DNA from 3 places in the Pseudomonas sp. SG20056 genome. Region 1 is predicted to be linked to each of the others. Evidence: predicted binding sites of a transcription regulator. Region 1 holds the regulator's gene; each other region holds the start of a gene.
The links. The regulator sigma-54, encoded in region 1, starts transcription at its own class of promoters, with help from an activator protein. The targets are predictions, from matches to a motif close to ANTGGCATNNANNTTGCTNT.

Region 1 (3,236 bases):
TCATCACCCAGGGCACCATGAAGGTTACCGGCGACACCGTGACCATTACCCAGAATTCCCAGGGCGATGTCGAGGTATTTACCTCCGTTGGTAAGCCGGCCTATTACGAACAACTGCCGTCAGCCGACAAGCAGATCGTCAAGGCCTATGGCCTGACTATCCAGTACTTTATGGCCAACGAGCGCGTGGTCCTGATCGATCAGGCCAAGGTGATCCAGGAAGGCAATACCTTCGAAGGCGAGAAAATCGTCTATGACACCCAGCGCCAGATCGTCAACGCCGGCCGCGCTACAGGCACCAATGTCACTGCGCCACGCCCGCGCATCGATATGGTGATCCAGCCGAAGAACAAACCAGCCGACCAGCAGGCGCAGTAATAATGGCCACATTAAAAGCCCAACACCTGGCCAAGAGTTACAAAGGCCGCCAGGTCGTGCGCGACGTCAGCCTGAGCATCGACAGCGGGCAGATTGTCGGCTTGCTTGGCCCCAACGGCGCTGGCAAGACCACCTGTTTCTACATGATCGTCGGCCTGGTACAGGCTGATCAGGGTCGAGTGATGATCGATGATCTCGACGTCAGTCATCAGCCCATGCATGGCCGCGCTCGCGCCGGCATTGGCTACCTGCCGCAGGAAGCCTCGATTTTCCGCAAGCTCAGCGTGGCCGACAACATCATGGCCATCCTGGAAACCCGCAAGGACCTGGACGGCGCTGCTCGTCGCAAGGAACTTGAAGGCCTGCTGCAGGAATTCCATATCAGCCATATTCGCGACAACCTCGGCATGAGCCTGTCCGGTGGTGAGCGCCGCCGCGTGGAAATTGCCCGCGCCCTGGCGACCAACCCTAAGTTCATCCTGCTCGACGAGCCCTTCGCCGGCGTAGACCCGATTTCCGTGGGCGATATCAAGCAGATCATCCATCACCTCAAGGCCAAGGGTATCGGTGTATTGATCACCGACCACAACGTGCGCGAGACCCTGGATATCTGCGAGACCGCCTATATCGTCAGCGATGGCCAGCTGATCGCAGAGGGTGATGCCGAGGCCATTCTGGCCAACCAAACAGTCAAAGAAGTGTATCTGGGGCATGAGTTCCGGCTGTAACCGCAGCTTTTCTCAAGCCGACTGCAGCCAAGGCTAGGCAAAACCCTTAAAGTCAGGCATATAATTTGCTTCCTAGTGGCGCTTTTTGAAAACGCCCTGTAGTGGATTGCGCACAGACGCCGGTAAATAAGGTCTGCAATGAAACCATCGCTAGTCCTGAGAATGGGCCAGCAGCTGACGATGACACCGCAGCTGCAACAGGCCATCCGCCTGCTCCAACTGTCTACCCTGGATCTGCAACAAGAGATCCAGGAGGCGTTGGAGTCCAACCCGATGCTCGAACGCCAGGAAGATGGCGATGACTTCGACAATTCGGACCCCATGGCCGATGGCGCAGAAAGCGCCAGCCCCAGCGAACAGCCCGAAGCGCCCTATCAGGAAACCAACTACCAGGAAGCCACGCAGACCGTGGACAACCTGGAAGAAGGCGACTGGGGCGAACGCATTCCCAATGAGCTGCCCGTCGATACCGCCTGGGAAGATATCTACCAGACCAGCGCCAGCAGTCTGCCCAGCAGCACCAACGATGATGACGAGTGGGATTTCACCACCCGCACCTCCAGCGGCGAGAGCCTGCAAAGCCATCTGCTTTGGCAGCTAAACCTGGCCCCCATGTCAGACAAGGATCGCCTGATCGGCGTCACCCTGATCGACTGCATCAACGAACAGGGCTATCTGGAAGAAACTCTGGAAGAAGTGGTCGAGGCCTTCGACCCGGAACTGGATATTGAGCTCGACGAAGTCGAAGCCGTTTTACACCGCATCCAGCAATTCGAGCCCACCGGTATCGCAGCGCGCAACTTGGGCGAGTGCCTGCTTCTGCAGCTCCGTCAGCTGCCGGCGAAAACCCCATGGCTGAGTGAAGCCCAGCGCCTGGCCAGCGACTACCTCGACCTGCTCGGTAGCCGCGACTACAGCCAGCTAATGCGCCGTATGAAGCTCAAGGAAGACGAGCTGCGCCAGGTTATCGACCTGATTCAAAGCCTCAACCCGCGCCCTGGCTCGCAGATCGAATCCAGCGAGCCGGAATACGTGGTGCCCGATGTCATCGTGCGCAAACACAACGAACGCTGGCTGGTGGAACTCAATCAGGAAGCCATGCCGCGCCTGCGCGTCAACGCGCAATACGCCGGTTTTGTGAAGCGCGCCGATTCCAGCGCCGATAACACCTTTATGCGTAACCAGCTGCAAGAAGCGCGCTGGTTTATCAAAAGCCTGCAAAGCCGCAACGAAACCCTGATGAAGGTCGCCACGCAGATCGTCGAACATCAGCGTGGCTTCCTCGATTACGGCGATGAGGCGATGAAACCCCTGGTGCTGCACGATATTGCCGAAGCCGTGGGCATGCACGAATCGACCATCTCGCGGGTGACCACGCAGAAATTCATGCACACCCCGCGTGGCATTTACGAGCTGAAATACTTCTTCTCCAGCCACGTCAGCACCTCCGAGGGCGGCGAATGCTCGTCCACGGCAATCCGCGCCATCATCAAAAAACTGGTCGCCGCGGAAAATGCGAAAAAGCCGTTGAGTGACAGCAAGATCGCTGGTTTACTGGAGGCACAGGGCATTCAAGTCGCTCGCCGCACGGTCGCCAAGTACCGTGAATCCCTCGGAATAGCGCCTTCCAGTGAGCGCAAACGATTGATCTAAGGCGGCACGAAGAAGGAAGACAACGAATCACATAGAACACGCCCAGGCCTCGCCTTTTCGCAAAAGCAGCCATACTGCCAACAAGCAATCAGCGACCGTGCCAGGCTCGTTTTGTCAGAGTCTTCCACGCCACAGTGTTCCGGCGGCAGGCCTCTCGCCTGCCTCTTACACACGGCAACAAGGAGAAAGCGGTATGCAAGTCAACATCAGTGGACACCAGCTGGATGTGACCGACGCCCTGCGCGACTACATCGCCGAAAAACTCGGCCGATTGGAGCGCCACTTCGACAAGATCACCAATGTACAAGTCACCATGGAGGTCGAGAAACTCAAACAGAAAATCGAAGCGACCCTGCACATTGCTGGCGGCGAAGTGGTCGCCAATGCCGAGCATGAAGACATGTACGCAGCCATCGATCTACTGACTGATAAACTCGACCGACAACTCATCAAACACAAGGAAAAACAGCTCGAACGT
Region 2 (3,236 bases), 1.2 Mb from region 1:
CTCGGCGGTGATATTGAAAACGTAGGGGGGGAGTCGATCAATGCGCGCAAAGCGGCGCGAAGCTTGGTCAGCCATGCTTTCCTCGGATACGTAAGCGCCCGGAACCGTCCGAGCGACGTTGGCCAGTGCGCTGGCCAGGCGGCGAAGATAAGCGCCGCGCCACCCGGCTGTCCAGCACAGTCAAGCGGCTCTGCGGCATAACAGTGCGATTGGCTTAGCCGCCGAGCATGTCGTGCATGGCGATGATCTGTTCGGCCACCTGCGCGAGCTTCTGCTGACGGCTCATGGCCTGACGGCGCATCAGGGTGTAGGCCTGTTCTTCGTCGCAGCTTTTCATCTTCATCAGCAGGCCCTTGGCCAGTTCGATGCGCTTGCGTTCGGCCAGTTGGGCATCGCGGGCCTGCAGCTGCGCGCGTAGCGCCTGATCGCTCTCGAAGCGGGCCATGGCCACGTCGAGAATCGGCTGCAGACGCTGGGCGTGGATGCCCTCGACGATATAGGCGCTTACGCCGCTCTGAATCGCCTGGCGCATTACGCCGGGGTCGTGCTCGTCGGTGAACATGACAATCGGCCGCGGTTGATCACGGCTGACCAGTACCACCTGTTCCATCACGTCGCGGCTCGGTGATTCGGTGTCGATCAGGATCACGTCAGGCCGAACTGCCTCGACCCGTTCCGGCAGGTCGATGGTCAATCCGGATTCGTCGATGACCTCGAAACCGGCCTCGGTCAGGGCGTTTTTCAGGCGGCCAACCTTCTTTGCGGTGTCGTTGATCAGCAGGATGCGCAGCATATTAACGGCTCTCCTGTTGGGCGCTGAGGGGCGCATCGGCCAGGGCGTGTAGGGCAAAGCTGCGCGCGTAGGCGGCCGGGTCGCTGCCGTCCCAGACCTGGCCGTCGAGCAACTGGCTGCTGCGCATGTCGCTTGGTATATAGATTCCGAGTGCTTCGGCGGCTTGGCGGTAGAGGTCCAGTTGCTGCACCTGGCGAGCAATAGCCAGGTAGTCCGGGTCGTCACGCAGCAGGCCCCAGCGACGGAATTGGGTCATAAACCACATGCCGTCGGACAGGTACGGCTGGTTGACGGCGCCGCCTGCGTGGAAGCGCAGCGGGTGGGCATCCTGCCAGGCATGGCCGAGGCCGTCCTGATACTGGCCGAGAAAGCGCGGCTGGATCGCCGACAGCGGCGCATCGACATACTCGCTACCACTGAGCAGTTGCGCGGTGCTGCGTTGGTTTTCTTCGCTCTCATCGATAAACCGGCTGGCTTCCAGCACCGCCATGATCAACGCACGCGCGCTGTTGGGGTACTGCTCAGCAAACTCACGGGTGCAGCCCAGAACTTTCTCCGGGTGGTCCGGCCAGATGGCCTGGCTAGTTATAAGAGTGCAACCCATCTGCTCATTCACGGCCTGAGCGCACCAGGGTTCGCCGACGCAGAAACCATCGATGCGCATGGCTTTAAGGTGGGCGAGCATCTGCGGTGGCGGTACGACGACGCTGTCCACGTCGCTCAATGGGTGAATGCCTTGGCTGGCCAGCCAGTAATTCAGCCACATGGCGTGGGTGCCGGTGGGGAAGGTCTGGGCGAAGGTCAATTTTGCGCCAGGCTGGTGCGCGCGTTGCGCCAATGCGCTGCCAGTGCTCACGCCATCTGCTTGCAAGGCGGGCGACAGGTTGATGCTTTGGCCGTTTTGGTTCAACCCCATCAGCACCGCCATATCTGTGGCTGGTGCGCCGCCCAGGCCGAGCTGCACGCCATAAATCAGGCCGTAGAGGCTATGCGCTGCATCGAGTTCGCCGCACAGCAATTTGTCGCGCAGTGTGGCCCAGGAGGCCTGGCGCTGCAGGTTGAGGGTCAGCCCATGCTTCTCGGCGAAGCCCTGGGTGGCGGCCACGATGACCGATGCGGCGTCTGTGAGGGCCATAAAGCCGATATTCAGTACCGGTTTTTCCGGTGTATCGCTGCGGCTGATGTCGTGCTCATTCATGGTGCGTTTCCTGTGCCCACACAAAAAGGTGCCGTACCAAACGCTGACTTCAGTCCGCGATCAGAACGACACCATTGTCTATTTCGGCCATTTCCGCCGTTGGAAAGGTCTAATGGCTTAAGCCAAAGCAAGGCATATGCCATCTGTCTGCGGGTTTTACGGCGGGAAAGAAAAAGCCCCGCACTAGGCGGGGCTTTCTTGTTGCGGGTAACGCTTAGACCTGAACAGCAGGGATCTGGGCGTTTGCAGCAGCTTCACGGAACTCGGCGATCTGGTCGAAGCTCAGGTAGCGGTAAACGTCCGCAGCCATGGTGTCGATTTTCTTCGCGTAGTCCATGTACTCCTCAACAGTCGGCAGTTTACCGGTGATTGCTGCAACAGCCGCCAGCTCGGCCGAAGCCAGGTAGACGTTGGCGCCATCGCCCAGACGGTTGGGGAAGTTACGGGTGGAAGTCGAAACTACGGTGGAGTTCGCCTCAACGCGTGCCTGGTTACCCATGCACAGCGAGCAGCCCGGCATTTCCATGCGCGCGCCGGCTTTGCCGTAGATGCCGTAGTAGCCTTCTTCGGTCAGCTGATGCTGGTCCATCTTGGTCGGCGGCGACAGCCACAGGCGGGTCGGCAGGGTGCCTTCGACTTTTTCCAGCAACTTACCAGCCGCGCGGAAGTGACCGATGTTGGTCATGCACGAACCGATAAACACTTCGTCGATCTTCTCGCCCTGAACGCTGGACAGCAGACGAGCATCGTCCGGGTCGTTCGGTGCGCATAGAACCGGCTCGTTGATGTCGGCCAGGTCGATTTCGATGATTTCGGCGTACTCGGCGTCCTTGTCGGCTTCCATCAGCTTCGGATCGGCCAACCAGGCTTCCATCGCTTGAGCGCGACGTTCCATGGTGCGCGCATCGCCGTAGCCTTCGCTGATCATCCAGCGCAGCAGGGTGATGTTCGAACGCAGGTACTCGGCAATCGCCTTTTCCGGCAGCTTGATGGTGCAACCAGCGGCGGAACGCTCGGCAGAGGCGTCGGACAGCTCGAAAGCCTGTTCAACGGTCAGCTCGTCCAGACCTTCGATCTCGAGGATGCGGCCGGAGAAGATGTTCTTCTTGCCTTTCTTCTCGACGGTCAGCAGACCTTTCTGGATGGCCACGTAAGGGATGGCATGCACCAGGTCACGCAGGGTAATGCCCGGTTGCAGTTTGCCCTTGAAGCGCACCAGTACCGACTCCGGCATGTCCAGCGGCA
Region 3 (3,236 bases), 470 kb from region 1:
GCCATGACCTCGACGCCGGGCAGGGCGAGCGGCTCGTCCTCGGCAGCATCGGGGTGACGAATATCGATGATCACATGGCTGGCCAGCGCTTCGCTGACTTCCTCGATCTGCACGTCCTTGCCCAGCTCGTCGATCACTTTATCGATCGGCAGCAAGGTCGCACGTTCCAGGGCGCGCTCGAGAATGGCCATGTCGAACTGGCTTTCCTCGTGCTCAATGCGCAGCTTCTTCGCCTTGGTGGTCGGGTTGACCGAAATCACCCCGCAGTATTCCGGCATGTGCTTGGCGAACTCGGCGGTGCCGATGCGCGTGGCGGTGTCGATGATGTCCTGCTTATGACTGGCGAGCAGCGGACGCAGCACCAGCATATCGGTGGCCGAGTCGATCACCGCGAGGTTCGGCAGGGTCTGGCTCGACACCTGAGAAATCGCCTCACCGGTGACCAGCGCATCAATCTGCAGGCGCTCGGCCATGCGCGTGGAGGCACGCAGCATCATGCGCTTGAGGATGACGCCCATCTGGCTGTTGTCGACCTTGCCGAGAATCTCGCCCAGCACTTCCTCAAACGGCACGCTGATAAACAGTACGCGCTGCGAGCTGCCGAATTTCTGCCAGAGGTAATGCGCCACTTCCATCACGCCCAGCTCGTGGGCGCGGCCACCTAGATTAAAGAAGCAGAAGTGAGTGACCAGACCGCGGCGCATCATCTGGTAGGCGGCGACGGTAGAGTCGAAACCGCCGCTCATCAGCACCAGGGTCTGCTCCAGCGAGCCCAGCGGATAACCGCCCAGGCCTTCGTGCTGGTGGTGAATAACGAATAAGCGCTGGTCGCGGATTTCCATACGCACAATAACGTCGGGATCTTTCAGCGAGATGCCGGCCGCACCGCACTGCTGGCGCAACTGGCTGCCGACATAGCGCTCGACATCCATGGAGCTGAACGAGTGTTTGCCGGCACGCTTGCAGCGCACTGCGAAGATCTTTCCTGGCAGCTGATCGGCGAAGTGCAGCTTGCACTTCTCCAGCACATCGTCGAAATCACCCAATGGGTATTCATCGACTTGCAGGAAATGGGTGATGCCCGGCGTGCAACTCAAGCGCTCGATCATCGCCTGCAGGGTTTTCGGCTCACTGATCTGGGTTTCGACTTCCAGGTTGTCCCACACACCGCTGACCTGCAGCTGTGGATCGAACTCACGCAATACCGAACGAATGTTCTTCGCCAGCTGCCGGATAAAGTGCTTACGCACCGGCCGACTTTTAATGGTGATTTCCGGGAAGACTTTAACGATCAGTTTCATGAAAACAGGGGGTGCCGAGGCCGCGAAAAAACAGGGGCGCGGATTATAGCGGAAATTGCTCACGCTTTGATCAAAAATCCTCACCCGCTTAAAACGCGCACCATTTAAGAGCGAGCCACAAATGAAGCGCCCCATAACAGTGCAAATATTTCCCGAGCAGCGCCACGCAGCCCCCGCCAGCCCTGAGTTTCAGGGCTTACACCCATTCCTGTGCACTGGCATGCAATTTGCTCCCTTGTGAGGCAGGATGCCCTGGCGGAGTATGCCGCGGCCGTACCGTACTATTGAGGGCTCACAATTCGAGCCTTATCCACCTGGAGGACAGCATGTCGAAGTCGATTCAACTTATTAAAGAACACGACGTGAAGTGGGTTGACCTGCGCTTCACCGACACCAAGGGCAAACAGCACCACGTGACCATGCCGGCACGCGATGCGCTGGACGACGAATTCTTCGAAGTCGGCAAAATGTTCGACGGCTCCTCCATCCACGGCTGGAAAGGCATCGAAGCCTCCGACATGATCCTGCTGCCGGTTGACGAAACCGCCGTACTGGATCCGTTCACCGAAGAACCAACCCTGATCATCGTGTGCGACATCATCGAGCCAAGCACCATGCAGGGCTACGACCGTGACCCACGCTCGATCGCCAAGCGCGCTGAAGAGTTCCTGAAAACCACCGGCATCGGCGACACCGTATTCGTCGGCCCAGAGCCTGAGTTCTTCATCTTCGACGAAGTGAAGTTCAAGTCCGACATCTCCGGCTCCATGTTCAAGATCTACTCCGAACAAGGCTCCTGGAACACCGACGCTGACATCGAAGGCGGCAACAAGGGCCATCGCCCAGCCGTTAAAGGTGGCTACTTCCCAGTTCCGCCGTGCGACCACGACCACGAAATCCGTACTGCCATGTGTAATGCCATGGAAGAAATGGGCCTGGTCATCGAAGTTCACCACCACGAAGTGGCGACTGCCGGCCAGAACGAAATCGGTGTGAAGTTCAACACCCTGGTGGCCAAGGCTGACGAAGTTCAGACCCTGAAGTACTGCGTACACAACGTGGCCGATGCCTATGGCAAAACCGCGACCTTCATGCCGAAGCCACTGTACGGTGACAACGGTTCGGGTATGCACGTACACATGTCCATCTCCAAAGATGGCAAGAACACCTTCTCCGGCGAAGGCTATGCCGGCCTGTCCGATACCGCTCTGTACTTCATCGGCGGCATCATCAAGCACGGTAAGGCCCTGAACGGCTTCACCAACCCGTCGACCAACTCCTACAAGCGTCTGGTCCCAGGTTTCGAAGCTCCGGTAATGCTGGCTTACTCGGCGCGTAACCGTTCGGCTTCGATCCGTATTCCATACGTTTCCAGCCCGAAAGCTCGCCGTATCGAAGCACGCTTCCCGGATCCGGCTGCCAACCCATACCTGGCCTTCGCTGCACTGCTGATGGCCGGTATCGACGGTATCCAGAACAAGATCCACCCTGGCGATGCTGCCGACAAGAACCTGTACGACCTGCCGCCAGAAGAAGGCAAGCTGATCCCACAAGTGTGCGGCAGCCTGAAAGAAGCCCTGGAAGAGCTGGACAAGGGCCGTGCGTTCCTGACCAAAGGCGGCGTGTTCTCCGACGACTTCATCGATGCCTACATCGAGCTGAAGTCCGAAGAAGAAATCAAAGTACGCACCTTCGTACACCCGCTGGAATACGACCTGTACTACAGCGTCTAATCCCGCACGCAAGACAAGAGGCCACCTTCGGGTGGCCTTTTTGCGTCTGGCGCCTGGCACAAGCCACCTTTCACCCCGCAGTTTTCTGCGCTGGTACACGCCCAGCCATCAACACGCTTGCCAGAGCGCCTCACCAGTGCAAGTCTTAGGGGCACATTACTAGGGAGAGTCAGGCATGCGCCCTCTACTTATCTGCCTGCTG

Region 2: the regulator sigma-54 is predicted to act here: its motif matches at 2,116-2,135, upstream of RHP75_RS09855 (CmpA/NrtA family ABC transporter substrate-binding protein).
Region 3: the regulator sigma-54 is predicted to act here: its motif matches at 1,516-1,535, upstream of glnA (glutamate--ammonia ligase).

Annotation. Positions count from the first base shown of each region.
Region 1 covers NZ_CP134499.1:834,138-837,373, reverse strand. Annotated here, with positions in the region: gene lptA (lipopolysaccharide transport periplasmic protein LptA) at 1-377, shown strand, start outside; gene lptB (LPS export ABC transporter ATP-binding protein) at 380-1,105, shown strand; gene RHP75_RS04015 (RNA polymerase factor sigma-54) at 1,244-2,758, shown strand; gene hpf (ribosome hibernation-promoting factor, HPF/YfiA family) at 2,952-3,236, shown strand, end outside.
Region 2 covers NZ_CP134499.1:2,044,645-2,047,880, forward strand. Annotated here, with positions in the region: gene alaC (alanine transaminase) at 1-75, opposite strand, end outside; gene RHP75_RS09850 (ANTAR domain-containing response regulator) at 215-793, opposite strand; gene RHP75_RS09855 (CmpA/NrtA family ABC transporter substrate-binding protein) at 795-1,991, opposite strand; gene acnB (bifunctional aconitate hydratase 2/2-methylisocitrate dehydratase) at 2,206-3,236, opposite strand, start outside.
Region 3 covers NZ_CP134499.1:369,062-372,297, reverse strand. Annotated here, with positions in the region: gene thiI (tRNA uracil 4-sulfurtransferase ThiI) at 1-1,301, opposite strand, end outside; gene glnA (glutamate--ammonia ligase) at 1,628-3,034, shown strand; gene RHP75_RS01785 (DUF4124 domain-containing protein) at 3,210-3,236, shown strand, end outside.